Regions from separate parts of the Qingrenia yutianensis genome, predicted to be linked through region 3. Evidence: predicted binding sites of a transcription regulator. Region 3 holds the regulator's gene; each other region holds the start of a gene.
What was found. Region 3 encodes Rex, which represses fermentation and respiration genes when NADH is low (regulators of the CRP and FNR family bind a similar motif). Its sites were predicted from a motif close to ATTGTTAANNNNTTAACAAT; they were not measured.

Region 1: a site for Rex is predicted at 7,346-7,365, ahead of adhE (bifunctional acetaldehyde-CoA/alcohol dehydrogenase). Genes of this name have one in related genera too.
Region 2: a site for Rex is predicted at 2,935-2,954, ahead of gap (type I glyceraldehyde-3-phosphate dehydrogenase). Genes of this name have one in related genera too.

The regions. Positions count from the first base shown of each region.
Region 1 is NZ_JACRTE010000004.1:164,136-174,772, reverse strand. Features, by position in the region: gene H8706_RS05070 (4Fe-4S dicluster domain-containing protein) at 1-604, opposite strand, end outside; gene H8706_RS05065 (serine/threonine-protein phosphatase) at 623-1,792, opposite strand; gene H8706_RS05060 ([Fe-Fe] hydrogenase large subunit C-terminal domain-containing protein) at 1,785-3,458, opposite strand; gene H8706_RS05055 ((2Fe-2S) ferredoxin domain-containing protein) at 3,488-3,730, opposite strand; gene H8706_RS05050 (phosphotransferase family protein) at 3,853-4,602, opposite strand; gene adhE (bifunctional acetaldehyde-CoA/alcohol dehydrogenase) at 4,617-7,235, opposite strand; gene H8706_RS05040 (LysR family transcriptional regulator) at 7,436-8,365, opposite strand; gene H8706_RS05035 (DeoR/GlpR family DNA-binding transcription regulator) at 8,553-9,311, opposite strand; gene H8706_RS05030 (class II aldolase/adducin family protein) at 9,331-10,056, opposite strand; gene H8706_RS05025 (hypothetical protein) at 10,157-10,375, opposite strand.
Region 2 is NZ_JACRTE010000001.1:284,162-294,798, reverse strand. Features, by position in the region: gene H8706_RS01320 (SGNH/GDSL hydrolase family protein) at 1-88, shown strand, start outside; gene H8706_RS01315 (hypothetical protein) at 95-904, shown strand; gene H8706_RS01310 (hypothetical protein) at 1,043-1,696, shown strand; gene gap (type I glyceraldehyde-3-phosphate dehydrogenase) at 1,821-2,858, opposite strand; gene H8706_RS01300 (peptidylprolyl isomerase) at 3,001-3,498, opposite strand; tRNA gene H8706_RS01295 (tRNA-Glu) at 3,597-3,671, opposite strand; tRNA gene H8706_RS01290 (tRNA-Lys) at 4,045-4,120, opposite strand; gene metG (methionine--tRNA ligase) at 4,316-6,295, shown strand; gene H8706_RS01280 (TatD family hydrolase) at 6,310-7,077, shown strand; gene H8706_RS01275 (YybS family protein) at 7,197-8,198, shown strand; gene H8706_RS01270 (DHH family phosphoesterase) at 8,195-10,189, shown strand; gene rplI (50S ribosomal protein L9) at 10,214-10,637, shown strand, end outside.
Region 3 is NZ_JACRTE010000004.1:14,479-25,115, reverse strand. Features, by position in the region: gene H8706_RS04465 (aconitate hydratase) at 1-1,866, shown strand, start outside; gene H8706_RS04460 (isocitrate/isopropylmalate family dehydrogenase) at 1,888-3,048, shown strand; gene H8706_RS04455 (redox-sensing transcriptional repressor Rex) at 3,068-3,700, shown strand; gene H8706_RS04450 (3D domain-containing protein) at 3,782-4,810, opposite strand; gene H8706_RS04445 (MGH1-like glycoside hydrolase domain-containing protein) at 5,727-7,448, shown strand; gene H8706_RS04440 (bifunctional 2-keto-4-hydroxyglutarate aldolase/2-keto-3-deoxy-6-phosphogluconate aldolase) at 7,530-8,183, shown strand; gene recA (recombinase RecA) at 8,295-9,422, shown strand; gene H8706_RS04430 (regulatory protein RecX) at 9,422-10,033, shown strand; gene rimO (30S ribosomal protein S12 methylthiotransferase RimO) at 10,046-10,637, shown strand, end outside.

The sequences.
Region 1 (10,637 bases), 150 kb from region 3:
AATCCACAACGTTTAATATATACGATTTGTCGGTAATCGCGCCGAACGGGCACTGGTATACGCACGCACCGCACGAAATACATTTCTCGTCGTCTATTTTCGCCGCTTTGTTTTCATCCATAGAAATAGCCTTAATTTTGCACGCGTTCTGACACGGACGTTTTCGGCTTACTATTGCGGTATACGGGCAAACCTTTGCGCACGCACCGCACTCCACGCATTTCGACTTGTCTATATGCGCAACGTGGTTTTCGTCAAACGACAAAGCGCCTCTTTTGCAGACGTCCTCGCATCGGTGCGCAAGACAACCTCTACATGCGTTTGTAACTTCGTATCCGCCCACGGGACACTCGTCACAGGCAATGTCTATAACCTGAATGATGTTTTCGTCATCATCTTTTCCTCCCATTGCAAGCTTTACTCTCTCCTCCAAAATTGCGCGTTCTTTATAAACACAGCAACGCATTGTGGGGGTGTTTCCCGGCACAATGATTTTGGGTATTTCAAGCACATTTTTAAGCAGGGTATCACTCCACGCCTGACGCGCAACCTCACGAAGCACTTTATATTTTAAATGTTGCACCTTTGTATCAAATTTTCTCATCTTTTTTCACACACCCTTTTAAAAATAGCTTATCTTAATTCGTTTGCCCATTCTTCTAAGGCAATCCGAAAGTTCTTTTACAAGATTCATCTTAATATTGAAATTTATCGGAAGTTCCGGGTTTTGATGCGCCGGATTTATCGCGCGTCCGACAAAAAAGTTTATGTCGGTTGCCTCTTCAAAAAGAAGTCTGCATATAAGCGACGCGCCGTCGCGTTTCATACTCCACTGCGTGTAGCTTTCGTTATCTTCAAGATAATCCTTTGCATACGTCAAAACCTTGTTTACCGTTATAACTCCCTCGGTGACCAAATCCACGCCGTCGATATATGCAATAGGCGGAACGTCGGACTGCTCGAAATTGAGGCTTGCCCGAAGGGGTTTGCCTAGGTATTTCGCTGCGATTGACGAGGTTGTTCCTCCGCAGATGATGTGTTTTCCCTCTTTTGAGAAGAAAAGCGACATCATACGGCCGCAGTCGTCGCGGTTGGACGGCGGACCGAAAAGTATATTCATAGGCTCGCGCTTTCGTATGTGCACAACGCACGCGGTCGCGTCGTCGCCCGGCTCAAAGCCGTAGAGCTTATCGCACTCGTCCGCAATGATTGTGGAAAGCGTTTTAGCCGTATAGCCTGCGATCGAAACGGTTTCGACAAAGCTTATAATGTCATCTCTCTCCCAGCCGAAATTATATGCCGTGCCGATACCGGCGTGAGGACAGCCGTCGCTCATTGCAACAAAAATATCGCCCTCCTCAAGGCTTATAAGCGATTTATATATTTTTTTGCCTCCGATATTAAGTTCCGTTTTTGGATAATCGTAATTTTTGCCGTCACGGAGCATTATAACCAGCGGATTGTCATACTGCATAATTTCCGCAGTTTCGTTGTTGATTAAATGAATAATCGTAAACGTTGAATACGCAACCTTTCGCACCGAACAGATGGGAAGTGTTGCGGCAATGGTTTCAACGCAGTCCTCCAACGACAATCCGTCCGCCATCATAGTTGAAATGATTTTCGACGTAAGAGTGGACAAAATGCTTGCCTTAACACCGCTGCCGAGACCGTCCGCAAGCACCACAACCGCATCGTCGTCGTGATTTATAATGTCAACGTGGTCGCCGCAAAGCTGTTCTCCGCTGTGATTTATACTTTTGTAGCCGATGTCGGCGCATAGGTTATTCATCTATAATCGACTCCTTAAGCTTTGACAGTGCAATCTTTGTTTCGGCGGCAGTTTCGCCGAGAAGCGACGCGATTTCCTGAACAATACGCATCTGTTTATCGACAACCTTGTCGGCGGTTTCCACCGTATTACGGCTTATTCTTTCTTTCTTCTCGCGCTCTTTTTCCTCGTCGGTGACATCGCGCATAATGCAGATTATAAGTCTGTTTGCGTTGTCGTAGATAACCGTTTCTTCAACATATCTGTTATACTCGGCAAGATAAACAAGCTTGTTTTTTGCCTCCTCGCCGCGCATAGCGTCGGTAAACGGTTTCGGGTCGAGAATACGCACAACCTGGTCACCGAGAATATCCGACGCACTGCGCAGGTTTATGATATTTCTCGCCGAATTGTTTATCTGCTGAACCTCCAGCTTTTCGTTAACCACAATAATGCCGTTGGGCGTATTGTTAACAATGTTGTCCGAAAAGCTTTCCGCTTTGTCTTTAAGATAAGGCAGACACATAGAAATTTCCGCCTTGCCCTGATAAATGGCAATCGCCTTTTCACGGCAGGTGTTGTATCCGCACGAACCGCAGTTAAGCTCGTCGCTCGGTTTCATTTTGCCCATCTGGCGCAGAATTTCGTTGATTTCATAATCGCTCGGAGTCTGAAGCTTATGCTCGATAAATTCAAAATGCTTTTTAAGCTCCATTTTGTCGGGCTGGGTAACTTCAAAATCCTTTTCGCCGGCATATTTTGCAACCGCCGCATAATCCCTTATCGGCATACGGTGGTATTTTTCCATAACCGGACCGCCCACACAGCTGCCGACGCACGCCGACATCTCGATAAAGCAATTATGTATTTCTCCGCTTTCAATGTCTTTTAACGCGGCAATACAGTTGTCCGTGCCGTCTATCGACATATATGTGTACTTTTGGGCGCTTTTTGCCATAGTTTTAAGAATACCGCCGTTGGTCGGAAAAAACCTTGCGCGGCTGTGCTCGTTTTCGTCCATTTCAGGCTCAAGTTCGATGTTTTCGCTTTTGAGCCAGTTTGTAAGTTCTTCAAACGTCAGCACACTGTCAACAATGCCCTCGTAATGCTCCGCCTCGTCTTTTTTCGCAACACACGGTCCGATAAACACGGTTTTTGCGTTGGGATAGCGTCTTTTGATGTCGAGGCAGTGCGCCTGCATAGGCGACACAACGTCCGCAAGATAAACAAGAAGCTTCGGAAAATACTTCTGAATAAGAAGGTTAACCGAATGACAGCAGGACGAAATGAGAATATCTCTGTCCTCTTCGTTCAAAATACGGTCGTACTCATTTTTAACCATTGTCGCGCCTGCCGCGGTTTCTTCAACATCGAAAAATCCGAGCTTTTTAAGCGCTTTGCGCATAGAATTTATACCTATTCCGTCGTAGTTTGCCGCAAAGGACGGCGCGATTGAAACAATAACCGGCGCACCGCTCTGGAGGAAAACCTTTGTTTTTTCGGTTTCATCCACAATCTCCTTTGCATTTTGGGGACAGACAACAAAGCACTGACCGCACAAAATGCACTCGTTGCCCACAATATGCGCCTGCTCGCCCGAAAAACGTATTGATTTTACGGGGCAGTGTCTTATACATTTGTAACAATTTTTGCAGTTTGATTTTTTTAGTGTCAAACAGTTCGGCATTTCACTTTATCTCTCCTTTTTCGCCTTTTTTATGCAAGTTCAGCTTTTATTTCTTTTTCAAAGAAATCTTTTGTGGCTTCGGGCGTTACCGAATGGAAAGCCTCGTCTACCGTTACACAGACGCCCTCCTGGCATCTGCCCATACAAAACGTTCCGCCAAGCTCTACCTTATCGGTAAGATTGTTTTCCGAAATAAGATACTGAAGCTGTTCAACAACCTGTCTTGACCCTTTAATGTGGCAGGAACTGCCGATACAAACCGTAACTTTCATTTTTTCATACCTCCGAAAAATTTATAATTTTTTTATTCTTTATATTCGTGCAAATGCGCGCAATGCGGAAAATCCGCCATTGCACGCTCTGCTTTTTTTACATATTTTTTGCTGATAATTTTTTACTGATAATCCACAACGTCAACCCACTCGCGCAAAAACTCTCTTTCCGCCTCGTTGCCCTTTACCGACTGCGCCGCCGCAACAATCGGAAGCCATTTCTGAACATACTGCCTTGCGGTGTTGCTTCTTGTGCAGTAAGCGTGAAGATACTGCTTTGCGCCTTCTATATCTCCGTTTAACCAGAACAGAAGATAGGTTCTCGCCGCGTCCGCCGCACCGTTTCCCTGCGACGCGTGCGCCCAGTCGATTATATACGCTCTGTCGCGCTCGTTTATAATGATGTTGCTCGGGTTGAAATCGCCGTGGCAAACTTTTTTGTGGTTCGGCATCGAATCAAGACGCATATGCAAATCGTAACGCGTTGTTGCGTCAAACTCGCTCTGCGAAATTTTCATATCCAGCTTATCTTTAAGCTTGGTTAAAAGAGGACATCTCAATGCGTGCATTGCCACCTGCAAATCCGCAAGCATATTTATATAATCCTTCTTTTTGCCGGGCTTTTCCTCCATAAGCTGTGCAAGCGTTTTGCCCTTGATATATTCCGATACAATCGACCATTTGCCGTCGATAACCGTAACCTCCAGGATTTTCGGAACGCGCAGTCCCGTCTGCTCGATACGCGCCTGATTGAGAGCTTCGTTTAAAACGTCTGCCTTTGAGTAGTCGGAGTTGAACACCTTTATGCATTTGTCACCGTCGCGGTAAACCGTCTTGTTGTTTCGTACTGCAATCATTTTTTCAGGCTTCATATTTTCTCCCCCCTTTATAAGTTTGCATCTTTGCCGTAATAAGCGGCAAGATACATTTCCTTTATCTCGCTCATAAGCGGATATCTCGGGTTTGCGCCGGTGCACTGGTCATCAAACGCCTGCTCGGTCATCTCGTCAAGACGCGCGAGAAAATCTTTTTCGTCTATGCCGTAATCTTTTATTGACTTTTTAATTCCCACTTTCTCTTTAAGAGCATTCACCGCACCGACAAGCTTTTCAAGCTTTTCTTCGTCAGTTTTTCCGCCGAGTTTCAAATAATCGGCAATTTCCGCGTACCTTTCAAGCGTATGAGGGTGGTCGTACTGCGGAAACGTTCCCATTTTCTTCGGTGTTTCGCTCGCGTTAAAGCGGAGAACGTGTTCTATCATAAGAGCGTTTGCAACTCCGTGCGGAAGGTGATGGAACGCGCCCAGCTTATGCGCCGTTGAGTGGCACACGCCGAGAAATGCGTTTGCAAAAGCCATACCCGCCATTGTTGCGGCATTCGCCATTTTTTCACGCGCAAGAACATCGGTTTCGCCGTTTTCGTATGCGCGCGGAAGATATTCAAATATTGTTTTGAGCGATTTCAACGCCAATGCGTCGGTGTAGTCCGTCGCAAGCATTGACGCATATGCTTCAAGCGCGTGCGTCACCGCGTCAATTCCCGACGCCGCGGTAAGTCCTTTGGGTGCGGACATATGAAAATCGGTGTCCACAATCGCCATATTCGGCAAAAGCTCATAGTCGGCAAGCGGATATTTCACGCCGGTTTTTTCGTCGGTGATAACCGCAAACGGCGTAACCTCCGAGCCTGTTCCGGCAGAAGTCGGCACGGCAATAAAGTACGCTTTTTCTCCCATTTTCGGGAACGTGTAAACCCTTTTGCGTATATCGGAAAAACGCATTGCCATATCCATAAAGTCCGCCTCGGGGTGTTCGTAGAGCACCCACATAATTTTTGCCGCGTCCATTGCGGAACCGCCTCCGAGAGCAATAATGCAGTCGGGCTCAAACGATTTCATAAGCTCCGCTCCGCGTTTTGCACATTCAAGCGTCGGGTCGGGTGCAACGTCGAAAAATACTGTGTTTGCAATGCCCATTTCGTTGAGTTTATCAATAATCGGCTTTGCATAGCCGTTTTTGTAGAGAAAACCGTCGGTAACGATAAATGCCTTCTTCTTGTTCATCACCGTCTTAAGCTCGCCGAGCGCGACGGGCAGACAGCCTTTTTTGATATAAACCTTTTCGGGTGTTCTGAACCAAAGCATATTCTCTCTCCTCTCGGCAACGGTTTTTATATTCAGAAGGTGCTTTACGCCGACATTTTCGCTGACCGAGTTGCCTCCCCACGAACCGCAGCCGAGGGTGAGCGACGGCGCAAGCTTAAAGTTATACAAATCGCCGATACCGCCGTGAGATGACGGAGTGTTAACCAGTATTCGGCATGTTTTCATACGCTCGGCAAATTTATCCAGTTTTTCCCTTTCGGTGACTTCGTTAAGATAAATCGACGAGGTGTGACCGTAACCGCCGTCCGCGATTAACCGTTCCGCTTTTTCAAATGCGTCCTCAATGTTTTTCGCCTTATACATTGCAAGGACGGGCGAGAGTTTTTCGTGCGCAAATTCCTCCGAAATATCAACCGACTCAACCTCGCCGATTAAAATTTTCGTATCCTCGGGAACTTCAATATGCGCAAGCTTTGCTATTGTGTGCGCCGTCTGACCTACGATTTTCGCATTTAGCGCACCGTTTATGATAATGGTTTTTCTTACCTTGTTTGTGTCCTCGCGGTTTAAAAAATAACATCCGCGTGCGGCAAATTCTGCTTTAACCTCGTCGTATATATCGCTCATAGCAATCACCGACTGCTCCGACGCGCAAATCATACCGTTGTCGAAGGTTTTTGAATGGATAATCGAGTTTACCGCTTTTAAAATATCGGCACTGCTGTCGATAATCGCAGGTGTGTTTCCCGCACCTACTCCGAGCGCCGGTTTTCCGCTCGAATATGCCGCTTTTACCATTCCGGGCCCGCCTGTTGCAAGGATAATATCAGCCTCTTTCATAACAAGGTTTGTCATTTCAAGGCTCGGCGAGTCAATCCAGCCGATTATGCCTTCGGGCGCGCCTGCCTCAACCGCCGCCTCAAGCACCGTTTTCGCCGCGGCGATGGTGCTGTTTTTTGCCCTCGGATGGGGGCTTATGATAATTCCGTTTCGGGTTTTTAATGCAATAAGTGTTTTAAAAATTGCCGTAGATGTGGGATTTGTGGTCGGTATAACCGCCGCAATAACTCCGAGCGGTTCGGCAATTTTTTTAATTCCGTATGCTTTGTCCTCATAAATTACACCGCAGGTTTTTGTATTGCGGTATGCGTTATAGATGTATTCACTTGCATAATGATTTTTGATAACCTTGTCCTCAACAACACCCATTCCCGTTTCTTCAACCGCCATTTTGGCGAGCGGAATACGCATTTTGTTTGCCGCCGAAGCCGCCGCAAGAAATATCCTGTCAACCTTATCCTGTGAAAATACGGAAAATTCGTTCTGTGCTTTTCTAACGCGGGCAATAGCCGTTTCAAGACTTTCCACACTGTCTGTCAGTGCATAATTTTTCGTTTTCATAATATTAAGGCCTCCCATTCTTAATACGCACGGCACATCTTTTGATGAAAACTTCCCCGCCGTGCCGACTGCATCGCTTTTCCAAAGGCAAAATTTTAACATCTCTTACCTTTGTTAAAATTTTAACATAGTTTTTTCACATTAGGAATAGTAAATAAAATATAGCAATATATCAAAAACGATATACTATAAAATACATATCAAAAATTAAAACATTCCCTTTTAACTCTGCAAACTTCGGAGATGAAGATGCTGTCCAGCTTTGAAAGCTTGTAGTCGCCTCTGTAAATAAGCATATCCTTGTAGATTTTCTTGCTTTCCTCCGACCTTTTCTGCACAAGCCTGTAACGCTCGCAAAGGCTTTTGGGAAGCGGCGAAACCCACATAAAACTGTCGGTGTTTTCCGAAAGAATGTCAAACTGGCTCGCACGGTCAAACACAAAAATACGCTTGTTTATATTATCCTCTGTTACCTCTCTTTTATGCGACGGAAAAGGCTGCGGCGGAGTTGAAGAATCGGTGTGCACAATTTCGGTAAACGCAGAAAGGCTCTCGCACGACACTGTTTTTTCTTTTGCAAGCTCGTGTTTCTCGCTCATAGCGGCAACATAACCGAACTCTGTTATAAGCTCATACGAAAGATTTTTCTCCTCCAAAAGCCGTTTGAAATACGAGTCGTAGTTGGACGCATAGCGGATAATTCCCAGCCTGCATATGCCGTTTACAATGTTGCTGACGGTTGTCATAGAGTTTGTTTCTTGATAAAAAATTTCGGACGGCTCTTTTTTGTCGATATACTTATTCAGCGCCAGAAACGCCTCGGCAATGTAGCTTGCGCGCGGAACAGACGCGGAAAAACGCTGTTTTTCGCCGCGTTCGCGTTTGTAGATGTTTTCAACCTCGTCTATCTGCGCAAGAATTTTGCGCGCGTATTCCAAAAACTGCTCGCCCTCGCGCGTTACAATCATTCCGCGCGTTGTGCGCTCAAAAATAGCAATGCCGAGATTTTCCTCAAGCTCCTTTATCGCACGGCTCAAATTCGGCTGATTCATAAAAAGATTTTCCGCCGCTTTGTTTATGGAACCCGTGCTTGCCACCTCAACGGCGTATCTTAAATGAAGAATATTCACCGTGCACCTCCGAAAATTTAAAATTTTGCATACAATTATACAATTTAAGTATATCACATAGTTTTCGGCAGGTCAATCAAAAATTATGCCGTTTTAACCAAAAAATTGACAAAAAAATACCGCTTTATCAATTATGATAAAACGGTATTTAATATAAAAGTGAAAATATTTTTCAAAATACGGCAAATTATACCTCCGCGGTTTTTGTGCCGTGTTCGTCAAGATACGCGCGCTCGTCCTCCGAAAAATGCCTGTCAGTGATGATATAATCCACATTGTCCGCGCTTGTGAGCTTGATATGCCCCACCTTGCCGAACTTGCTTTTGTCGCACAAAAAATACTTGGTTTTCGCATTTTCAAACATTTTCTGCTTGACTGCCGCCTCGGCGCCGTCGCTCTCCAGAATAAGAAAATTGTCGGCAAAACCTTTTGCGGAAAAGAACATTTTGTTCGCAAAAAGACTTTTTTCAATACATTTTTCCGCAATATTTCCCACAAATGAACCGTTTTCGCTCAAAACACCGCCGACGCTCACCACTCTCACACCGCTGTCGGACAAAAGCGAAATCACCTTCAACGAATTTGTAATTACGGTTAAATTTTTGATGTTTTTAATTTCGTTTGCAAGATAATATGCGGTGGTTGACGCGTCGATAAACACCGTGTCAAACGGGTTTATGTGCCGTGATGCCTCTTTTGCAATGCGCACCTTTTCGGCGGTATACGCCTTAAATCTGCGGTTGTACGAAAGCTCCGCGGTGGTTTGGTCAACGCTCACCGCACCGCCGTGCGTGCGGATAAGCTCGCCGTTTTTCTCCATTTTTTCAAGGTCACGGCGCACCGTTTCTTCGGTAACACCCAAAACCTCGCTCAAAACACTGACTGCCGCCGAGCCGTTTTCCTTTAACATTTCAAGTATTCTGTTGTGACGTTCAATCGCGAGCATATTTTATAAAAAACTCCTTTTATCTCATCTTGACACAGCAGGACATAACGTTGCAGTCCTTGCAGTCCTGACCGTTGCAAAGGTTTGCAGGGTGTTTGCCGGTCATTTTAAAGTTGCGTCTTATCTGATAAAGACGTTTGATGTTTTCGTTGTCAAATTTGTTGGGTCCGCCGAGCTGTTTTGAAAGGAACAAAAGCTGTGCGTAAAATTCGAGCGACTCCATTTTGTGATACGCGTTAAGAAGCGAATCGCCGTAGGAAAGCGCGCCGTGGTTTTCCAAAAGAACAGCGTCAAAATCCTGCAAATATTTTGAAACCGCGTCGGGGATTTCCTCGGTGGACGGTGTGCCGTATTCCGCAATGGGAACAGCGCCGAGCGAAATAACCGCCTCGGGCATAATGGGGTCTACAAGGGGAATACCTGCGATTGCAAAGCTTGTGGCATACATCGGGTGCGCGTGAACAACGCTTTTAACGTCGGGGCGCTCTTTGTATACGCGAAGGTGCATTTTGATTTCGGACGACGGTCTGAAACCCTCGTTCGCCTCCAAAACCTTGCCGTCGGAATCAATTTTGCATATGTATTCGGGTGTCATAAAACCTTTGCTCACGCCCGTGGGAGTGCACAAAAATTCGTTTTCCGAAATTTTAACCGAGATGTTTCCGTCGTTTGACGCAACCATTCCGCGGTCGTAAATTCTTTTGCCTATGTCGCAAATCTGTTGCTTGATTTCTGCCTCTGTCATAATTAAAAACCTCACTTAACAATAATTTTATAGCTTAATTTTAACAGATTTTCGGAAAAAGTCAAGCATTTTCAAACATTTTCAAACAAAATAACAGATTTTATTTGATTTTTGTCACGTCAATTTTATTTTCAAGACAATATTTTGCACTCTTTATGAAAAATGCGTTTATACTGCACCCCATTTCGCCGATATGTTTCATAAATTCTTGATAATCCTCATTTTTAACATTCAGCGTAATATGCTTGTAGTGCTTTTGATTGTATCGGTTGTTCGCTTTTATTCTCGCCGGACTGTTCTTGTTTTCGTTGTTTTCCATAACATCACCCCTATGAATTTTGTATATATTTGACCATTTTTGCACTGGATTATTGTATATTTTGCACATTGACAATACCAATAATCCAGTGTATAATATAAACCGTAAAACAAAAGCTCACATTATTGCTCAATTTGAATGTCACGATTTAAAGAGAGCAGACAAGGATATAAGCATTAGACTCCCAACAATCTAATGCTTGCGCGTTTATTACATTATTTAGCTACAGTTATACATAATAATATTATAATATTTGCGGGGC
Region 2 (10,637 bases), on a different contig from region 3:
TCTTGCAAACAGGATTAACCACCCGATAAGAAGTATGCACAATCTCTTTGCCGAAACGCTTTTTAATACTATATTTTTTGAGGAGTAAATTTATATGCGCGACAAACAAATGCGGTTTAAAAATCCCGATTCTTCATATTACGGCACCGATTTTTTTATGCTTAACAATACTCTTTCAAGCAGAGAATTGCTCTTTCAGCTTGCCGAAATGTCGAAAATCGGCACAAAAAGCATTTTGATAAGAACGTATTCCGGACTTAATTCCGATTATCCGGGCGAGAATTTTAAGAAGAAAACACGTTTTATTATTGAAAATGCGAAAAAACTCGGCATAACCGTGTATCTTCAGGCGAAATATATGCCGGAGTGTATTCCGAATATTCCGTCCGAATACGCAATAAGCCACATTGTTCCCAAAAAGACGAATGAGGTATCGCTTGGCGATAACGTTATCTGCACACATAATGATATGAGCTTTTGCGTTTGCTTGTCCGGCTCCATTGTTCACCTTTTTGACAAAAATTCGGTGGATTATTACATAAAAGATTGCTATGAGAATATGTGGTCTGATTTTGAAGAATTTTACGGCAATACCGTTTTGTCCGTGTGGGTGGACGAACCTGCGTTCGGCAGGGCTTTCCCGCCTTGTCCGAAAAGCTTTTTTGATATTTTTAAAAACGAATACGGATATGATATCGCACCGCATATTTTTAAGCTTTGGTTTGCCGAGGACGATTATAAAACAGTACGCTATCATTATTGGACGCTTATTCAGAAGCTTATGGAAAACAACTATTTTAAGCGTTTAAAAGCATGGTGCAAAACTAAAAACTTAAAATTTTCGGGGCATCTTCTCGGTGAGAATTGCCTTAAAAATCAAATTCGGTTTTCTGCGGCAGCTTAGCCGTTTTACAAATATTTTGATATTCCGGGGATTGACATTCTCACTGTAAATGCGAACTGGAACGATTCGCCGATAAAAAGCAGGCACGGCGACGAGCTGCGCGACAGTCGGCGCCTTTACACCACGCCGATACAGGTTTTGTCGGCGGCAAATCAGTCGGGAAACGGCGAGCATATTCTGTGCGAAATGTACGGCGCATCGACCGAAAATATGACTTTCAGAAATCAGATGTATCTTTTTGACCGTCTTGCGGTTTTCGGTGTAAATCACCGAAGTGTTCACGGAATTTTTTATTCACTCGAGGGCAGAAGAAAACGCGGTTATGCACCGCATATAAACTACTATCAGCCTTATTGGGATAAGTATGAAAATGTATATATGCATTGTGCGAGAACGGCACAATTTACACGTTTCGGCTCGCCTTGCGCTGACGTTTTGGTTTTGCATCCGCTTGAAACGGCATATACGATTTTGAACGAAAAACTGCCGGATAGAATTGACGATACCGAAATTGACCGCTTTGATTCTTGGTTTTATCGGCTTATGTCGAATTTAAAATCCGCTCATATAGATTTTGAACTCGGTGATTTTGCAACCGTACGCGATATGGGTGAAATAACCGATGACGGATTTTTCAAGGTCAGCAAAATGACCTATAAAACCGTTGTGCTGCCGAGAATTGACGTTTTAAATTGGCAAAATAACATAGACACCGATACCGACACCTGGACTTCGTCGTATAATATTCTTCCGCTCGGCTTTGACGGTGCAGAAATTGTCTTGTGTTATTGAAATAAACCAAAACCGCAGCAGTATTTAGCTGTTGCGTAAATACTAACCGCCGATACTGTTTAAAGTATCGGCGGTCTAATTCACATCAAAAAAGCCCGCTTTAAAAGCGGGCTTGATTTTTAACTTACGCAAGTTCTGCGAAGTATTTAATTGTTCTAACCATCTGGCTTGTGTAAGAGTTCTCGTTGTCGTACCACGAAACAACCTGAACTTCATACAAATCGTCAGCAATCTGTGCAACCATTGTCTGTGTTGCATCAAAGAGCGAACCGAATTTCATACCGATAACGTCGGAAGAAACGATAGGATCTGTGTTGTAACCGAACGACTCGGAAGCGGCAGCTTTCATAGCAGCGTTAATGCCTTCAGCAGTAACGTCTTTGCCCTTAACAACAGCTGTAAGGATTGTTGTGGAACCTGTGGGAACAGGAACACGCTGTGCCGAACCGATCAATTTGCCGTTAAGCTCGGGGATAACAAGACCGATAGCTTTTGCAGCACCTGTCGAGTTAGGAACGATGTTAGCAGCACCTGCTCTTGCACGTCTCAAATCACCTTTTCTGTGAGGGCCGTCAAGAATCATCTGGTCGCCTGTGTAAGCGTGGATTGTAGACATAATACCGCTCTGAATGGGAGCATATTTGTTAAGTGCATCTGCCATAGGTGCCAAGCAGTTTGTTGTGCAAGATGCAGCAGAGATGATTTTGTCATCTTTTGTAAGAGTTTTTTCGTTTACGCTGTAAACGATAGTTTTAAGGTCTTTGCCTGCGGGAGCAGAGATAACAACCTTTTTAGCGCCTGCGTCAATATGAGCCTGGCTCTTATCTTTGGAGCAGTAGAAACCTGTGCACTCCAAAACAACGTCAACGCCGATTTTGCCCCAGGGGAGCTTGGAAGCGTCTGCTTCTTTATAAATTGTAAGGGTTTTGCCGTCTACTGTGATTGTGTTAGCTTCGTCGTCAGCTTCAACAGTGTGAAGATTTTCGCCGATTTTGCCGCAGTATCCGCCCTGTGCTGTGTCGTATTTCAACAAGTCAGCAAGCATAGAGGGCTTTGTGAGGTCGTTGATAGCAACAACATCATAACCTTCTGCACCAAACATCTGACGGAAAGCCAAACGTCCGATACGACCGAAACCGTTAATCGCAACTTTTACTGCCATAATAATTTTCCTCCTAAAATAAATATAATATTTTATTTTGTTTCATTTTACTACAATTTAAAAAAATATGCAAGCTTTTGTTAAAAAAATAACGGATTTATCATATTTTTTTGTTAAAATTAACATATTTTTGTGCAACTTTTCACAGTATTTCTATTGTTTTGATTTTTATTTCATCAAGAGGCATATCGTTTGCGTCCGTTTCTGCCTTTGCAATCTCGTCCACAACGTCCATACCCGAAATAACCGTGCCGAAACCTGCGTATTTTCCGTCAAGGCTGCAGCTTACCATGGGCGAAGTTTCAAGAACGATGAAAAACTGACTGCTTGCGGAATTGGGGTCAAACGCTCTTGCCATTGAGATAACACCTTTTGTGTGCTTTAAATTGTTCGCAACGCCGTTTTCCGAAAACTCGCCTTTGATTTTCTTGTCGGAACCGCCCATACCGTTGCCCATAGGGTCGCCGCCCTGAATTACAAATCCGGGAACAATACGGTGAATGGTAAGTCCGTTGTAAAAGCCGTCGTTTACGAGATTTACAAAATTTTCAACCGTGATGGGGGCATCTTTCGGCGAAAGCTCAATTTCAACCACACCGCCGTTTTCCATAGTCATTTTTGCAATAGGATTTTTTTCCATATTCTTTTTCTCCTTAAATTTAATTATGTGTACTTTTTTGTTTTATATACATGCGATAAAACAAAATCCCGCCGCGATAGAGCAGCAGGATTTTTAAATGGTGACCCGTACGAGAATCGAACTCGTGATTGAGCCTTGAGAGGGCTCCGTCTTAACCGCTTGACCAACGGGCCGTATTGATTTTGAACACCAACATCGAACATTATATCACATATATTTTCCAAATGCAATAGTTTTTTGAAAAAATTTTATTTTTATTGCACTGATAAATTGCCACGAAGAAAAGTATTGCATTATTACTGATTTTCGTATAAAAAACCGAAATGAGCAAAGCTTGTCAAAAATAATAAAGCCAACCGAATTTATGTTTGCTGATGTAGAACACACCGCGAAAAGTTGGTAGTGCAGTGCAGGCGTTATGCGTGCGCTTGCAAGCGCATAGCCGAAACAAACGTGACTTTTCGCGGAAAAGGAGGAATGACGAAGCGTTATGACTGATTTTTTATGAAAATAAAAAATCGGAATGGAGCGAAGTCCATTCCGACGTGGTGCGCCTCCAGGGATTCGAACCCTGGACCTGTCGATTAAGAGTCGAATGCTCTACCAGCTGAGCTAGAAGCGCGTACTGAAAACAACAATAGTTATTATACACATAAACACAGTTAAAGTCAAGAGAATTTTGAAAAAAATTCTGAAAATTTTGAAATTTTTTTAAATTTTGGCACGTAAGGTCTTGAATTGACTCGCAAAAAATGGTAATATATATAATGTCAGGCGCAAAATCGAAATTTACCTATTAAAGAAAGGGTTGAAATAAATGGAAAAAGAGAAGTTTTATATAACCAGCGCAATCGCGTATACATCGCGAAAACCGCATATCGGCAACACATACGAAATCGTGCTTACCGACGCTATTGCAAGGTTTAAACGTCTTATGGGTTATGATGTGTTTTTCCTCACAGGTACGGACGAGCACGGTCAAAAAATCGAGGAAATCGCGAAAAACGAACATATTTCGTGCAAAGAGCACGTTGACAAAATTTCGGGACAAATCCGCGATATTTGGAACCTTATGAACGCAAGCTACGATAAATTTATCCGTACAACCGACGATTATCACGAAAAAGCCGTTCAGAAAATTTTTAAGAAATTATACGATCAGGGCGACATTTATAAAGGAAAATATGAGGGTATGTACTGTGTGCCGTGCGAAACGTTTTTCACACAGTCACAGCTTGTTGACGGCAAATGCCCCGACTGCGGACGCGAAGTTGTTTCGGCGGAGGAAGAGGCATATTTCTTTAAAATGAGCAAATATCAGGACGCTTTGATGAAACATATCGAGGAGCACCCCGATTTTATCTGTCCCGAGGCGCGCAGGAAAGAAATGGTTAACAATTTTCTAAAACCAGGACTCCAGGATTTGTGCGTTTCGCGTTCGAGTTTTAAATGGGGTATTCCTGTAACGTTCGACGACAAACACGTTATTTACGTTTGGATTGACGCGCTTTCAAACTATATCACCGCGCTTGGCTACGACGTTGATACAAAAGGCGATTTGTATAAAAAATACTGGCCTGCAGATGTGCATATAATAGGAAAGGACATTTTGCGTTTCCATACCATTTACTGGCCGATTATACTTATGGCGCTCGGCGAACCGCTCCCCAAACAGGTTTTCGGTCACCCGTGGCTCCTTAACGGTGCAAGCAAAATGAGCAAATCGCTCGGAAACGTTATTTATGCCGACGACCTTGTGCGCCATTTCGGTGTTGACGCGGTAAGATATTATGTTCTGCGCGAAATGCCTTATGCGCAGGACGGCACAATCACGTACGAAAACATTATCGCGCGCTGCAACGGCGACCTTGCGAATACGCTCGGAAACCTTGTAAACAGGACCGTTGCAATGAGCAACAAATATTTTGAGGGAATTATTACAAATACAGGCGTGACGGAAGATGTTGACGGCGAGGTTAAAGATTTTATCCTCAAAACAAAAGACGAAGTTATTGCCAAAATGAACGAATTCCGTGCCGCTGACAGCCTTGAACTTATAATTTCAATGGCGCGCAGACTTAACAAATACATTGACGAAACAGAGCCGTGGGCGCTTGCGAAAGATGAGAGCAAAACCGACCGCCTGAAAGAAGTTTTGTATAATCTTCTTGAGGGTATAAGGTTTATCGGCGTGCTTTTAAAACCGTTTATGCCCGACACTTCGGAGAGTATTCTTTTGCAGATAAATTCAGAGTTTAACACAGTTGATACGCTCGATAAATTCGGTTACACAAAATCCGGAACGGTTACAAACAACGAGTCACCGCTTTTTATGCGTATTGATGAAAAGAAAAAACTTGAGGAGATAGAGGCCGAAGTTGCAAAGGCACAGAAAGAGGCGGAAAAAGTCAATAAAAAGTCTGATAAAAAAGAAGATAAAAAAGAAGATAAAAAAGATGACACTCCGTCCGAAATTTCCATTGACGATTTTGCGAAAATCAATCTTAAAGTCGGCAAGGTTTTAGAGTGCAGGCACGTTGACGGCGCGGACAAACTTCTCGTTTCGCAAATTAAAATCGGCGATGAGGTGCGTCAGATTGTATCGGGCATTGCAAAGCACTATTCGCCCGAAGATATGATCGGCAAAAAGGTTGTGGTTGTCACAAACTTAAAACCCGTGAAACTCCGCGGTGTTTTGTCGCAGGGTATGATACTTGCGGCGTCGGACGAAAACGGCAAACTTTCGCTCGTTACGCCCGATGACGAAAATTTGGACGACGGCTCGGAAGTAAGATAATTTGGGAGATAACAATGTTTTTTGATTCACACGCACACTACGATGACGGAAGATTTGACGCGGACCGCGACGAACTTCTTAATTCGTTTAAACAAAACGGCATAGATTATGTTGTGAATATCGGCACAAACCTTGAAACGGCGCAAAAATGCTTGGAATTGAGCGAAAAATACGATTTTATTTACTGCGCGCTCGGGTTTTATCCCGAGGACGTCGGAACGATTTCGGAGGACGATATTCTAAAACTTGAAGATTTGTGCAAAAGCAGTAAAAGGGTTGTTGCCATAGGCGAAATAGGGCTTGATTATCACGAAAACGAGGTTTCGCGCGAGATACAGAAAATCTGGTTTGAACGCCAGCTCCGTCTTGCCGAAAAGCTCGATTTGCCCGTTGCAATTCATATGCGCGACTCAACTGCCGACACGCTTGAAATTTTAAAAAATTCTTCGGTCAAAACAGGCGTTCTGCATTGTTTTTCGGGAAGCTGTGAAACCGCGGAAATTGCGCTTAAAATGGGATTTTACATTTCATTTTCGGGAACGGTGACGTTCAAAAATGCTAAAAACGTCGCCGAGGCGGCAAAAATTGTGCCGGACGATAAAATTCTTATCGAAACCGACTGCCCGTATCTTTCGCCCGAACCGAACAGAGGAAAACGCAACTCGTCGCTGAATTTGAAATATACCGCGCAGAAAATTGCGGAACTCCGCGGTGCGTCGCTTGAACACATTGCGCATATCACGAGCGAAAACGCAAAACGAATGTATGGCATAAAGAATTAAAAAATTACCCGTGCTTTTCCAGGTGCGGGTAATTTTTGCATAAAAAATATTTGCCTTTTTTTATTTGATGTGGTATAATATAATGAACTGTACGAATTTGATACATTTCGGAGGATAAAATGACAAAGACGGACAATATTTTTGCAAGAATTGCAGAGGGAATTCTGCTTTGTATAATCGCATATTTTTACACCGTAACGGGAAATATTATGCTTCTCGCGCTCATTTCAAACGTTATAATCGGCACGGTTGCATACAGAAAACACGTTTTTGCAGTGATACTCGAAAGCGTGCTTGTGCTCGGTGCGCTTGTTTTTGCAAGTATGCAAAATATGTACGTTGACCTTTTTTCGGTGCTGATTGACTTTTTGAACCTTCTTGCAATCGGTATTACGGCGGGATATGTGTTAAAATATAACAAAAGCTTTTTTACGGCAGTGTCGGCGGTATCGTTTGCACAGCTTTTTGTGACAATTCTTGCACTGTTGTATGTAAAACGCGGAGGAAACGATATTTTTGAAATGTATGTCGGTGCGCCGATTGATATGTATTCCGACGCATTTATGCGCGCATTTTCGCAAAGCGGTGTTTATTCAAAAGAAAATGCCGAAGTTTTTTCAAACATACTTGATATGGTATACACGGTGATTAAAATGTTTATGCCGTCAATTATCATTATAAGCTCGGTTATAACGGCGTTTTTCACGTTTACTGTTACCAAAAAAACGATTGAATTTTCCGTAAAACAAAAGCTTTCGGTAATGCCGTTTTCACACATAAGACTCGGCAAAAAAACGTCGCTGGCGCTTACTGTTTTGATACTTTTGCTTTTTATTATGCAAAGGTCGATGTTTTCCGATGCGCTTTCAAATATTCTGGTGCTTATGCTTTTTGCGCACTTTGTGTGCGGTGTGTCGGTGATAGATTTCTATTTTGCAAAAACGCGTCTTAACTGGCTGATACGGCTGATTATTTACGCGGTTGTGCTGATGTTTGCATGTATGTCGGCGCCGTTTCTCCTGCCGGGACTTGTCATAGTCGGTATGCTTGATTCGCGCTATGACATACGCAAAATCGGGCAGGATATAAAACCCGAAAACGAGGAGGACGACGGAGAGTGAATTTGAAAAAATCCCTTATCAGTTTTATGATAAACAACGCTTTCTACCTGTGGGTTATACTTCTTTTCGGCATTGTGACCGCGTTTTTTGATTTGCGCGTTGCGGCGTTTGAACTTATAATTTTCCTCGGTCTTGCGGTGTTTTATATTGTAACTCTTGTTTTTCGAAAACGCGAGGTCATGCGTTATTTGAGCAAGCTTACAACCACGATAGACAGTGCGCACAAAGACTCGCTTTTTAATTTCCCGCTCCCTGTGGTTATTTTGTCGGAAAACGGAACAATTACTTGGTACAATGAGTTTTTCGCGTCGCTTGCGGATATTGATTTTGCAAAATCAGATGCATTTGACAAGAAAATAAATTCGATAATTCCCGATTTTGACTTTGACAGTCTATACAAAGAGGACGACAGTTCGGTTTCGTATTATTTTAAACTCGGCGAAAAATATTATCACGTTTTCGGCAATATAACACATATCGAGGACAGCGACGAAAGCTGTATCGTGCTTTACTGGGATGACAGGAGCGACGACGAGCTTTTGAAAATAAAGTACGATGAGGAAAAGTTTATCAGCGCGGTTATGGTAATCGACAACTACGACGATATTATTCAGGATACACCGTCAGCCGACCGTCCTATGCTTATCGCAACGTTTGACGAGGCGCTCACGTCGCTTGCGGCGGAGGTTAACGGCATACTCAAAAAGCTTGAAAAAGACAGATATTTTTTCTATTTCGACAACAAGGCGCTTCGTCATTTTATAGATACAAAATTTGAATTTTTGAAAGATTTCCGCGACATACGAATAGGAAATAAATTTCCGCTTACATTGAGTATAGGTATAGGCTGTGACGGCGGGAGTATGGCACAGAACGACGCTTTTTCGTATGTTGCGCTGGATATGGCGCTCGGACGCGGCGGCGACCAGGTTGTTATAAAAGATAAGGAAAAATACAGTTTCTTCGGCGGTAAATCAAAAGAAGTCGAAAAGCGCACGCGCGTTAAGGCGCGAATTGTTTCGTACGCGTTAAAAGAACTTATCGAGGATGCGGAAAACGTTATAATTATGGGACACCGCAACGCCGACGTTGACGTTATGGGCTCGGCTCTCGGACTTTTCAGAGCGTGCACCGCGCTCGGAAAAGAAGTAAAACTTCTTATGCAAAGCTACAATCAGTCGGTTAAAAATCTTATTGATTTGCTTGATGACGAATACGATGATTTTATTATAAACGAGGCTTACGCATCGGAAATTCTGACTAAAAAAACGCTTATAATCGTTGCCGACACGCATATGAAAAGTCTGCTTGAGGCTCCGCAGCTTTTGGAGTGTACAAGCCGTATCGTAGTGATTGACCATCACAGGCGCAGTGCAGATTTTATCGACAATGCGGTGCTGACGTACCACGAACCGTATGCGTCGAGCGCGAGCGAACTTATAACCGAAATGCTCCAGTATATGGACAGTTCGATTATGTTAAAGCGCATCGAGGCGGACGCGCTCTATGCCGGAATTTATCTCGACACCAAAAACTTTTCGTTCAAAACCGGCGTGCGCACATTTGAGGCGGCGGCATATCTTAAAAAACTCGGCATAGACACCGTTTATATAAAGAAACTTTTCCAGGTGGATATGAATACCGTAGCTAAAAAATGGCGCATTATAGAAAACGCACATTTTTACAAAAACAACATAGTTTTTGCAGCCTGCGAAAAGAGCGCGGAGGATATGCAAACCATCGTTGCGCAGGCGGCAGACGAGCTTTTGAACGTCAAGGGTGTGACGTGCTCGTTTGTAATATGCCAGCTCGGCGCAGACGTTACAATCAGCGCACGGTCGTTCGGCGAAATCAACGTTCAGGTGATTTTGGAAAAACTTTCGGGCGGCGGTCATATGACAATGGCGGGCGCGTATATAAAAAATGCGTCGGTTGCAGATGTTGAATCACAGCTTAAAAATCTTATCGACGAATATCTTAAAAATAAGTAATTAACAAAAACGGAGGTAATACAAATGAAAGTAATTTTTCTTCAGGACGTAAAAGGCAAAGGCAAAAAAGGCGAAATAAAAAACGTCAGCGACGGATTTGCGAAAAACTTCCTTCTTCCGCAGAAAATGGCGGTTGAAGCTACTGCGGCAAACCTCAACGCCGCAAAGGGCAAGCAGGAATCTATTCAGTATCATAAGGATATGGAAGAAGAAAATGCAAAAAAACTTGCGGAAAAAATTGCGCAGATCAGCCTTAATATATCGGCTAAAGCCGGCGAAAACGGCAAGCTTTTCGGCTCTGTTACAAGCAAAGAGCTTTCGGAAATTCTCAAAAAAGAGCACGGCTTTGACATTGACAAACGCAAATTTGTGCTTCCCGACGGCATTAAAAGCGAGGGCGCATATACCGTTGACATAAAACTTCACCCCGGAATTGTTGCCAAGCTTA
Region 3 (10,637 bases):
GGCGAAGAAATTTCAATCAAAATCGATCAGACGCTCACACAGGATTCCACGGGAACGATGGCGTATCTTGAGTTTGAGGCAATAGGTATTCCGCGCGTTAAAACAAAACGTTCGGTTGCGTATATCGACCACAACACACTCCAGTCGGGATTTGAAAATGCCGACGACCACAAATACATTCAGACGGTTACAAAAAAACACGGCATATATTTCTCGCGTCCCGGCAACGGCATCTGCCACCAGGTTCACCTTGAAAGATTCGGTATTCCCGGTCAGACGCTTCTCGGCTCGGACAGCCACACTCCCACAGGCGGCGGACTCGGTATGCTCGCAATCGGCGCGGGCGGTCTTGACGTTGCGGTTGCTATGGGCGGCGGTGCGTACTACATAACAATGCCGAAAGTTGTAAAAGTTAACCTTGTCGGCAAACTCAAACCGTGGGTTGCGGCAAAGGACATCATTCTTGAAGTTCTGCGCCTTTTGACCGTAAAAGGCGGTGTTGGCAAGGTTATTGAATATTCGGGCGAGGGCGTTAAAACCTTATCCGTTCCCGAAAGAGCGACCATCACGAATATGGGTGCGGAGCTGGGCGCAACAACGTCGGTTTTCCCCAGCGACGACATCACAAAAGAATTTTTGAAAGCACAGGGCAGGGAAAGCGACTTTTCGTACATTCTCCCCGATGATGATGCAGCATATGACGAGGAAATCACAATAGATTTGTCAAAACTTGTTCCGCTTGCGGCAAAACCGCATATGCCCGACAACGTTGACACCGTTAAAAATATCGGCAAAATCAAGGTTGACCAGGTTGCAATCGGAAGCTGTACAAACTCGTCGTATATGGATATGATGAAAGTTGCGAAAATCCTCAAAGGCAAAACCGTCGCCGAGGACGTGAGCCTTGTAATCTCACCGGGTTCGCGCCAGGTGCTCAATATGCTTTCGCAAAACGGCGCTCTTGCCGATATGATTTCGGCAGGCGCAAGAATACTCGAAACCGCGTGCGGTCCGTGTATCGGTATGGGTCAGTCCCCCAAAACCGACGCGATTTCTCTGCGTACGTTTAACAGAAACTTTGAGGGCAGAAGCGGAACAAAATCGGCTCAGGTTTACCTTGTAAGCCCCGAAACCGCGGCACTTTCGGCGATTAACGGATACCTTTCCGACCCGACCGAGCTTGACATTTCAAACGAAATCGAGATGCCAGAAAAATTCCTTATCAACGACAATATGGTGGTTGAACCTGCGCCCGAAAACAACGATGTTGAAGTTGTGCGCGGTCCGAACATCAAGGAATATCCCGTAAACGGCAAGCTTGAAATGAGCGTTACCGGCAAGGCGCTCATTAAGGTTGAGGACAACATCACAACCGACCACATTATGCCGTCAAACGCAAAACTTTTGCCGTTCCGTTCAAACGTTCCGTATCTTTCAAACTTCTGTCTTGCGCCGTGCGACGACAAGTTCCCCGAGCGCGCGAAAGAGAACGGCGGCGGATTTATCATTGCAGGCTCAAACTACGGACAAGGCTCGTCGCGCGAGCACGCGGCGCTTGCACCGCTCTATCTCGGCATAAAAGGCGTTATCGCAAAATCGTTTGCGCGTATTCATATGGCAAACCTCATCAACTCGGGCATTTTGCCTATGACCTTTGCCGACGAGGCGGACTATGACAAAATTGATATGATGGACACGCTCGTAATTGACAACCTTTTGGACAGCGTTAAAAACGACAATTCGCTCGTTGTGAAAAACGTTACAAAGGGCACGGAATTTAAAGTTAATTTTGCGCTTTCCGACCGTCAGAGAGATATTATGGCGCTGGGCGGATTGCTCAATTACACAAAAGAAATGTCAAAATAACAGATATTTGGGAGAGAAAAAATGAACGATTACATAAACAATGCAACCGAAAAATTCGCAGAACTTTTGAAAAAACAGCTTGAAAGAGCCGAAAAACTCAATCAAAACGAAGATTTCACCGATTTTACCGCGCTTGACAAAATCGTTATCGGCATAATCCCCGGCGACGGAATTGGTCCGATAATTCTCCGCGAGGCGGAAAATATTCTTAATTTTCTGCTCAAAGACGAAATTAAAAGCGGAAAAGTTGAGCTTAAAAAAATTGAAGGTCTTACCATTGAAAACCGCGTAAAACAACTTAAATCAATCCCCGACGACGTTATGGCGGAGATTAAAAAATGCAACGTGCTCCTGAAAGGTCCGACAACCACCCCCAGCAAGGGCGACGGCTTGCCCAATCTTGAGAGCGCAAACGTTACAATGCGCCGTGAGCTTGACCTTTTTGCGAACGTGCGCCCCGTTAAAGTGCCCGAAAAAGGCATTGACTGGACGTTCTTCCGCGAAAACACCGAGGGTTCGTATGCGGTAGGCTCACAGGGTATCAACGTCACCGACGACCTTGCGGTGGACTTTTGCATACACACCACGGGCGGTTGTGAGCGAATTGCGCGCGCGGCGTTTGAGTTTGCAAAAAACAACGGCAAAAAGCGCGTTTCCGCCGTTACAAAGGCGAATATCATAAAAACCACCGACGGCAAGTTTTTGGACATCTGCAAAAAGGTTGCCGAGGATTATCCCGGCATAACGCTCGACTCGTGGTATGTTGACATTATGACGGCAAATCTCATCAACGAGGACATCAGAAGTTCGTTTGAAGTGTTCGTTCTGCCCAACCTATACGGCGACATCATCACCGACGAGGCGGCGCAGATTCAGGGCGGTGTCGGCACGGCAGGAAGCTCAAATCTCGGCAAAAAATATGCTATGTTTGAGGCTATTCACGGCTCTGCTCCGCGTATGGTTGAGGAGGGCATTGCGGAATACGCAAACCCGTCCAGCATACTGCGCGCGGCTGAAATGCTCCTTCGCCACATCGGCTTTGCCGACAAGGCACACCTTCTCGACGAGGCGCTCACAATCTGCGCCGAAAAAGAGAAAAAGGTTGTCGTAACCGGCAATAAAGACGGTGCGACAGCAAAGGAATTTGCCGCATACGTTATGGAAACAATAGAAAAGCTTTGATTTTTTCGGGGGTATTGAGATGAAGGAAAGGAAAGTTCCCGACGTAGTTGCACGCAGACTGCCGAGGTATTACCGATACCTTGACGACCTTTTGAAAAAACAGATTTACAGAATATCATCAAGTGAGCTAAGCCGTAAAATGGGCGTCACCGCATCGCAGATAAGGCAGGATTTCAACTTTTTCGGCGGTTTCGGTCAGCAGGGGTATGGGTATAACGTCGAAATGCTTCACAAGGAAATAGGCGCAATTTTGGGCTTATATTCGGGCAGAAAGACAATTATCGTCGGCGCCGGATATTTGGGCCACGCGCTCGCCAACCATACAAATTTCAAAAAAAGAGGTTTCATGCTTGTCGGCGTGTTTGACAACGACAAGGCGAAAGTCGGCAGAAAGATAAGCGATTTAACCATTTCGGACTATGACGGCATTGCAGATTTTATAAGCGAAAATCAGCCGGATATTGCCATTCTCGCCGTTCCGCGTACGGCGGTGAAATCGGTCGCGGAAAACCTCATTTCGCTCGGAATTAAGGCAATTTGGAATTTTTCGTATACGGAATTGGACGAACAGGAAAACGTTGTTATCGAAAACGTCCACCTCTCCGACAGTTTGATGATGCTGTCGTATAAACTCAACGCGTTGGACGATTGATTTTTCGGACAATACAAATCAACAGCAAACAAAAAATCAGACGGAAAAATCCGTCTGATTTTTTTATATCATATTCTCATTTTAACCCAATATATAAACATTAACCGTGCGTCTGCCGAACGAGAGCGCCTCGGAATGTGACGGGAAGAACAAATCGACTTTGTTTCCCTTAATCGCACCGCCGGTGTCTGCCGCGATACATTCGCCGTAAACAAACGAACCGTCCGACGCTTCTATATAAAGACGCGTTCCGAGCGGAATAACCCTCGGGTCAACCGCAACCGTGCCGTACTGCGCCTTCATTCCCGACGCGGTAATTCCCGTCGATTTTCCGCAGCAAGCACTGCACGCGCAATATGCCGACGCTTTAAACTTAATCGGCGCAGGAAGCGTTTTTTCTTCGCTCACGGCACCCACGCTCGCAATCGGTTCAACCACTTCGGGCATAACCGGCTCATATTCGAGCGTGCCGATTTTCACGATTTTGTCTTTCTTTTCCTTTATAACAGTCTGCGAACAGTTTTTTGTAAACTCCGCTCCGTTGTGATAAATAACCTCAACGGTGTTTTCAGCAACGCCGTTTTCGCCCTCCTGAACGACGATTGTTTCGCCTTTTTTAAGCGTATCGTCATACTCGGTGATGGTTTTATACGGCACATCAAACGTTGTTTTGTAGGTTTTTGAGGTAACGTGCGTAACCTCAATTTTTAAATCGTTTGTGATAAGCGCGTCCGACGCAACGTTTAAAAAGTCGAAATCGCTTGTAAGCTTGATGACATTTTCATCAATAAGCTCCTGCACGTAAGTTGCCTCTGTGTAGAGCTCCTTAATTTCTCCTCCGTCGTCAACGGTAATCCTTTTCGTTTTGCCGAGAGCAAAGCTTCTCGCGTCGGTAAAAGACTTATCCGTTTTTCTTACGGAAAGATTGTTTTCGAGCAAATCGACAACCTTCTGCCTTGTAATAAAGCTTGAATACAAAGCTTCGGTGCCGTCCGTAACGTTTGCGGTGTAATCTGACGCCGCGTAAACCGTCACAGTCAAGAGAACAGACACTAAAAGGCCTGAAATAACAGCAATTCTCTTGTTGCCCCTTGCTGTTTTTTGTAACATAATATCCTCCTAATTCCTCATACCTGTTTTATTTTGCCGAAGATTTTGAAACCGAATTTCGCCGTGCTGAAAAATAAACTGTCATAAAACCCGATTGCCAAAACTTGTATTTCCGGCAATTTAAAGTCTGCGAAAAAATATCGCTTCGGTATTTGGACTTACAGTTTAACTCTTAAAACGTGCATTTGTCAACTTTTTTACAAAATATGGAAAATAATTATTGTTAATTTTCACAAAGTTTTTTAACTTTTTTGTAACTTTTAAGACTTTTAATTTTGCGTGTTTTGAGGTTAAAAAGTGTCCAAAAATGCCTTTGTAATACAGTATATCGCCTTTTTAAGCCAAAAATACCCGTTTTGCGAAATTGTTAAAAATTTAGTGCAAATTTAACAAAATTTTAACAACTTGCACTTTTCCGCCCCGTTTTTTATGATTTTTGCGCCGTTTTTGAGTGATATTTTTTAGTTTTACGCAAAAAATGCAATATTAAAATTTGCCTTAACAAAGGCAAATTTCAAGGTTTGATAAATTTAATGTGCAGATTTGCACAAACAATTTGTAAAATTTTTAAATTTTACATTTGTTTGCTGAAATTTTTTGCAATTTTGCATAAAATTACTCAAAAATCCCCCTTTTTCGACATGTTTTGCACGTAAAATCACTTAAAATCGTATCAAAGTGGGGAGAGAATACCGTTTTTATAAAAAACCGAAGCACATTTTCGGGTAAAAATTATCGTTCCAATGTATTATTTTCACGTCTTTTTCGCCCAAAAATGCGGTTTATATATGGTTTATACACGGATAATGTTGCATAATTTAAAAAAATATGGTACAATAAAAAGCAGTTAGCCGAAAATAGCACATTTTACCCGTGCAAAACGGCATAATTTCGGCTGTTTTAAGGAGGAAAAACTATGGCACTTCCAAATGTTTGGGGCGGCGGCGCGTCGTTCGCGTTTTCCGCACTCGACGGCAATAATATATATAATGAAGCAATTTCGGCAAATCTTTTGTCGGACAGGCTCGGATTAGGCTTTAACACGGCGCTTAAGGCATATTTGTATATCGCGTTTGAAAATGTGTCCGACATAATTTTCGAGGTGGTTTCGTCTGACCTTATAAAGGCAAGCATTGTGGCAAACGACGGCTCGATAAGCTCTGCTGAATTTATATTCGTGCGTCAGAACGCCGTGCTTGTTCGCCGTCTTAAAGCATACAAGCTCAAATGCGTTTTTGACGGCGACGTTGAATATATAAGGAAAGGAAACACCGAAATATACACGGGCGAAAACGGCACTTTTGCGCTTTATTCCGAAGAAAACGAAGCATACCGCGTGTCTGCGTTCGCGTGCGGAAAAAATGCGCCTGCCGACGCGGAGGAGGCATTCACAACCGAGGTTAACCGCGAAATTTCGGGCAAGCTCGACTTTTTCGCAAAACTCCCCATTGTGGAAGATATGCCTAAAAACATCTCGGCGATTTTCGGCAAAAGTATGTCGGTTTTAAAGTCGCTCGCCTACTCGGCGGACGGCAGTTTCAACGGTATGTGGTGCACTCCGTCGCGCCTTAACGGCGAAAAAATGTCGCCGTTCTGCACGGCAATGTGCGCGTATTCAATGCGCTGTATCTCGCCCGATCTTGCGAAACAGTGCCTTATGTCGGCGCTTGATTTACAGGATGAAAACGGATTTATTCCAAGCTCGGCAACACCCGATTTCAAGGGCGAAAACATCGAACCGCCGATACTTGCGTATCAAACATTACAGCTTTTCAAGTCACAGGGCGACATTTCAATTTTGTCCGAAAGCTTTGAAAAACTGAAAAAATATTTAAACTATATTATAGAAACGCGCGCCTGCGAGGACAAAATGCTTTTTGAGTGGAAAATAAGAATTTCCGAAACCGAAAACCGCTGTGAGGAAAGCAGAATGGACTCGTCACCGCGCTTTGACGGCATTTCCAAAATTTATGCAATCGACTTTTCGTGCTGTATGGCAAACGAGGCAAAGGCGCTGTCGGAGATTGCGGAAATTCTCGGAAAAGCGGGCGAACACCTTTACTGGAGCGTGATTTACGACCGTATCAAAGACGCAGCAAACCGTTATCTTTATGACGAGGACGACGGATTTTACTATGACAGATGCGCCGCGACCGACAAGCTTATAAAGGTTAAAACCCCGGCGTCGCTCCTGCCTCTTTTTGCGGGATTTTGCGATAAAAAGCGCGCCGACTCAATCATAACAAAGCACCTATTCAACACCGACGAATTTTTTACGCCCTTCCCCGTTCCGAGCCTTGCAAAGAACGAAGAAAAATTCGACGGCAGTATCCACCGCGGTGCGGCGCACCCGTATTTTGCGTATTTCACCGCGCTTGCACTGCTTGATTACGGCTACAAAAAAGAGGCGCAGAAAGTTATGGCGGACGTTGTGTCAAACATCGCGCGCCAATACGAAAACAGCGGTGTTTTGTATGAATTTTACGATTCGCGCTCTGTAGTTTCGCCGTCGAAAATAAAATGCTCGGGCGAGGCGCCGTTTGCGTACATTCCCGAAATTAAGCGCGTAAATATCCGCGACTACGGCGTTACCGCCGCGGTTTTCGCCGAGATAATTATGATGCTCTGCCGTATGTAAAATTTATTTGCTCACCTATTGCAAAAATCAAAAATATGTGGTATAATCAAACCATATATAAGTGAAAGGAAGTATAAGCAAATGGATAAACAAACAGTTATTCAGAAAATCAAAGACGCAGGCATTGTGGCTGTTGTCAGAGCAGAAAACGGAGAGAGTGCAAAAAAAATATCGGACGCGTGTCTTGAGGGCGGAGTTCCCGCAATCGAGCTTACATTCACGGTTCCCGGCGCACACAGAGTTATTGAGGAGCTTGCCGCGGAATACAAAAACGGAGAGATGATTTTGGGCGCAGGCACGGTTCTCGACGCGGAAACCGCACGAATTGCAATTCTTTCGGGCGCGCAGTACATAGTAAGCCCCTGCTACGACGAAGCTACGGTTCGCCTTTGCAACCGTTATGCAATTCCCTGTATGCCGGGCGTTATGACCATTAAAGACGTTGTGGCGGCGCTTGAAATGGGCGTTGACATCATTAAACTTTTCCCCGGCGACTCTTTCGGCCCCGGAATGGTTAAAGCTATCAAAGGACCTATCCCCCAGGCAAACATTATGCCGACGGGCGGTGTTGACGTTAACAACGTTGCACAGTGGATTAAAGCAGGTGTTGCTGCGGTAGGCGCAGGAAGCTCGCTTACAAAGGGCGCAAAAACAGGCGACTACAAAGCAATCACAGAAACGGGCAGGCAGTTTGTTGAAAACATCAAAAACGCACGTGCGTCGCTTGCAAGATAATTTTACAAAACACGGTCAAAGTGTACGTTTTATCGTACACTTTGTTTGATAAAATGTATATATGATTTAATTTTTCAAGACATACGAAAACTGTATGCCGGGAGGCTCAAAATGGCAAAAAAAGAAGATAAGAAAATAACCGTCATCGACGCCAACGTTGAGGGCAGAGAAAAGGCAATCGCCGAGGCGATACGCCAGATAGACAAAAAATACGGCGAAGGCGCGATTATGCGTCTGGGCTCGGCACCGCTCAAAGAGGTGGACGTTATCCCCACCGGCGCGCTTTGCATAGACATCGCGCTCGGCATAGGCGGTATTCCGCGCGGCAGGGTAACCGAAATCTACGGTCCCGAATCGTCGGGTAAAACCACCGTTTCGCTCCACATCATCGCAGAGGCGCAAAAACGCGGCGGCGAGGTTGCGTTTATCGACGCGGAGCACGCGCTTGACCCTGTTTATGCGCGCAAACTCGGCGTAGACGTTGACAAGCTTATCGTTTCACAGCCCGACTCGGGCGACGACGCTCTCGAAATATGCGAGGCGCTCGCGCGAAGCAACGCGTTCGACCTTATCGTTATCGACTCGGTTGCGGCGCTCGTTCCGAAAGCCGAAATTGCAGGTCTTATGGGCGATTCGTTCGTCGGACTCCACGCGCGCCTTATGTCGCAGGCACTCAGAAAGCTTACGCCTATTTTGAGCAAAAGCAACACCGCGGCTGTTTTTATAAACCAAATCCGCGAAAAAGTGGGCGTTATGTACGGCAACCCCGAAACCACAACGGGCGGACGTGCGTTAAAATTCTATTCGTCCATACGAATTGAAATAAGGCGCGGTGAACCGATTAAGGTCGGCGACCAGAAAATCGGAAACATCACAAAAGCTAAAATCGTTAAAAACAAAATGGCGCCCCCGTTTAAAGAGGCAGAATTTGACATCATCTACGGCGAGGGCATTTCAAAAGAGGGATGCGTAATCGACGTTGCGGTTGCGTACGACATCATCAAAAAAAGCGGTTCGTGGTTCTCGTATGAGGGCGACAGAATCGGTCAGGGCAAAGAAAAAGTTAAGCTCTACTTAAAAGAACACGAGGGACTTATCGACGAAATCACTCAAAAGGTTATGGCGGCTCACAACGAGGAAATGGAAAAACAGCGCCAGGCAAACAAGTATGCCGAAAAAACCGTTGAGAAAGAGGAAGAGGCAAAGCCCGAGGAAAATTATGACGGTGACGGCGAATAATGAAAATCACCGACATCACACCTCAAAAAAATAATAAAAACCGTGTATCGGTGTTTGTTGACGGAAAATATTCGTTTTCGCTCGACGACACCGATATGGTGCGTTTGAAGGTTAAAATCGGCAGCGAAATAACCGAGAACGAAATTGAAATTTTTAACAAAGAATGTAATCTTTCCAAAGCGCGTATGCGTCTTATGCAGGTGATAAACCGCAAAGCGGCGAGCAGAAAAATGCTTTTCGACGACCTTGCAAAGCACGGATACGACAGGGAAATTATTGATATTGCGCTGGACGAATTCGAGCGTTTGGGATATATCGACGACGAGGTTTTTGCACTTGAATACGCAAAATCGGCTTATTCGTTCAAGCGTCACGGGAAAATCCGCATTGTGTCCGACTTAACGCACAAGGGCGTTCCGCGCGAAATTGCGCAAAACGCGGTTGACGATTTGGACACCGACGAGCGCTCAAACATTGAGGAGATTATCCGCGAAAGGTTTATGCACATTGATTTTTCCGACTACAAAGAAAAACAGCGCGTGGTGCGCTATTTTGCGTCGCGCGGATTTAATTTTTCGGATATTTTCGCGGTTATCGACCGTTTTAAATAAGGAGTTTTCAATTTGAAGAAGAAAATCGGTTTTGTTTCGCTCGGGTGCGCGAAAAATCTCACCGACACCGAAACAATGCTTGCACTTTTGCAGAACGACAATTACATAATCACGTCTGACGCGGACGACGCGGACGTTATCGTGGTGAACACCTGCGCGTTTATCGACAGTGCGAAAGAGGAGTCCATCAACGCGATACTTGAAATGGCACAGAAAAAAGCGGACAAATGCGAGGTTTTGGTTGTCACGGGCTGTCTTGCGCAAAGGTATGCCGACGACATTAAAAACGAAATCCCCGAGACGGACATAATTCTCGGCACAAACGATTATCCGCGCATTGCCGAGGCGATTGACGATTTTTACAAAAACGGCAGAAAAGACGTTTTTGTGAGCGACGCAAACGCGCACGTGACAAATGATTTGCCCCGCGCGCTTTCAACGCCGAAACACTACGCGTATCTTAAAATTGCCGATGGGTGCGACAATCACTGCACCTACTGCATAATTCCGAAACTTCGCGGAAAATACCGTTCGCGCGCGGAAAAAAGCATTATTGCCGAGGCGAAAGCGCTTGCGCAAAGCGGTGTGAAAGAGCTTATCCTGG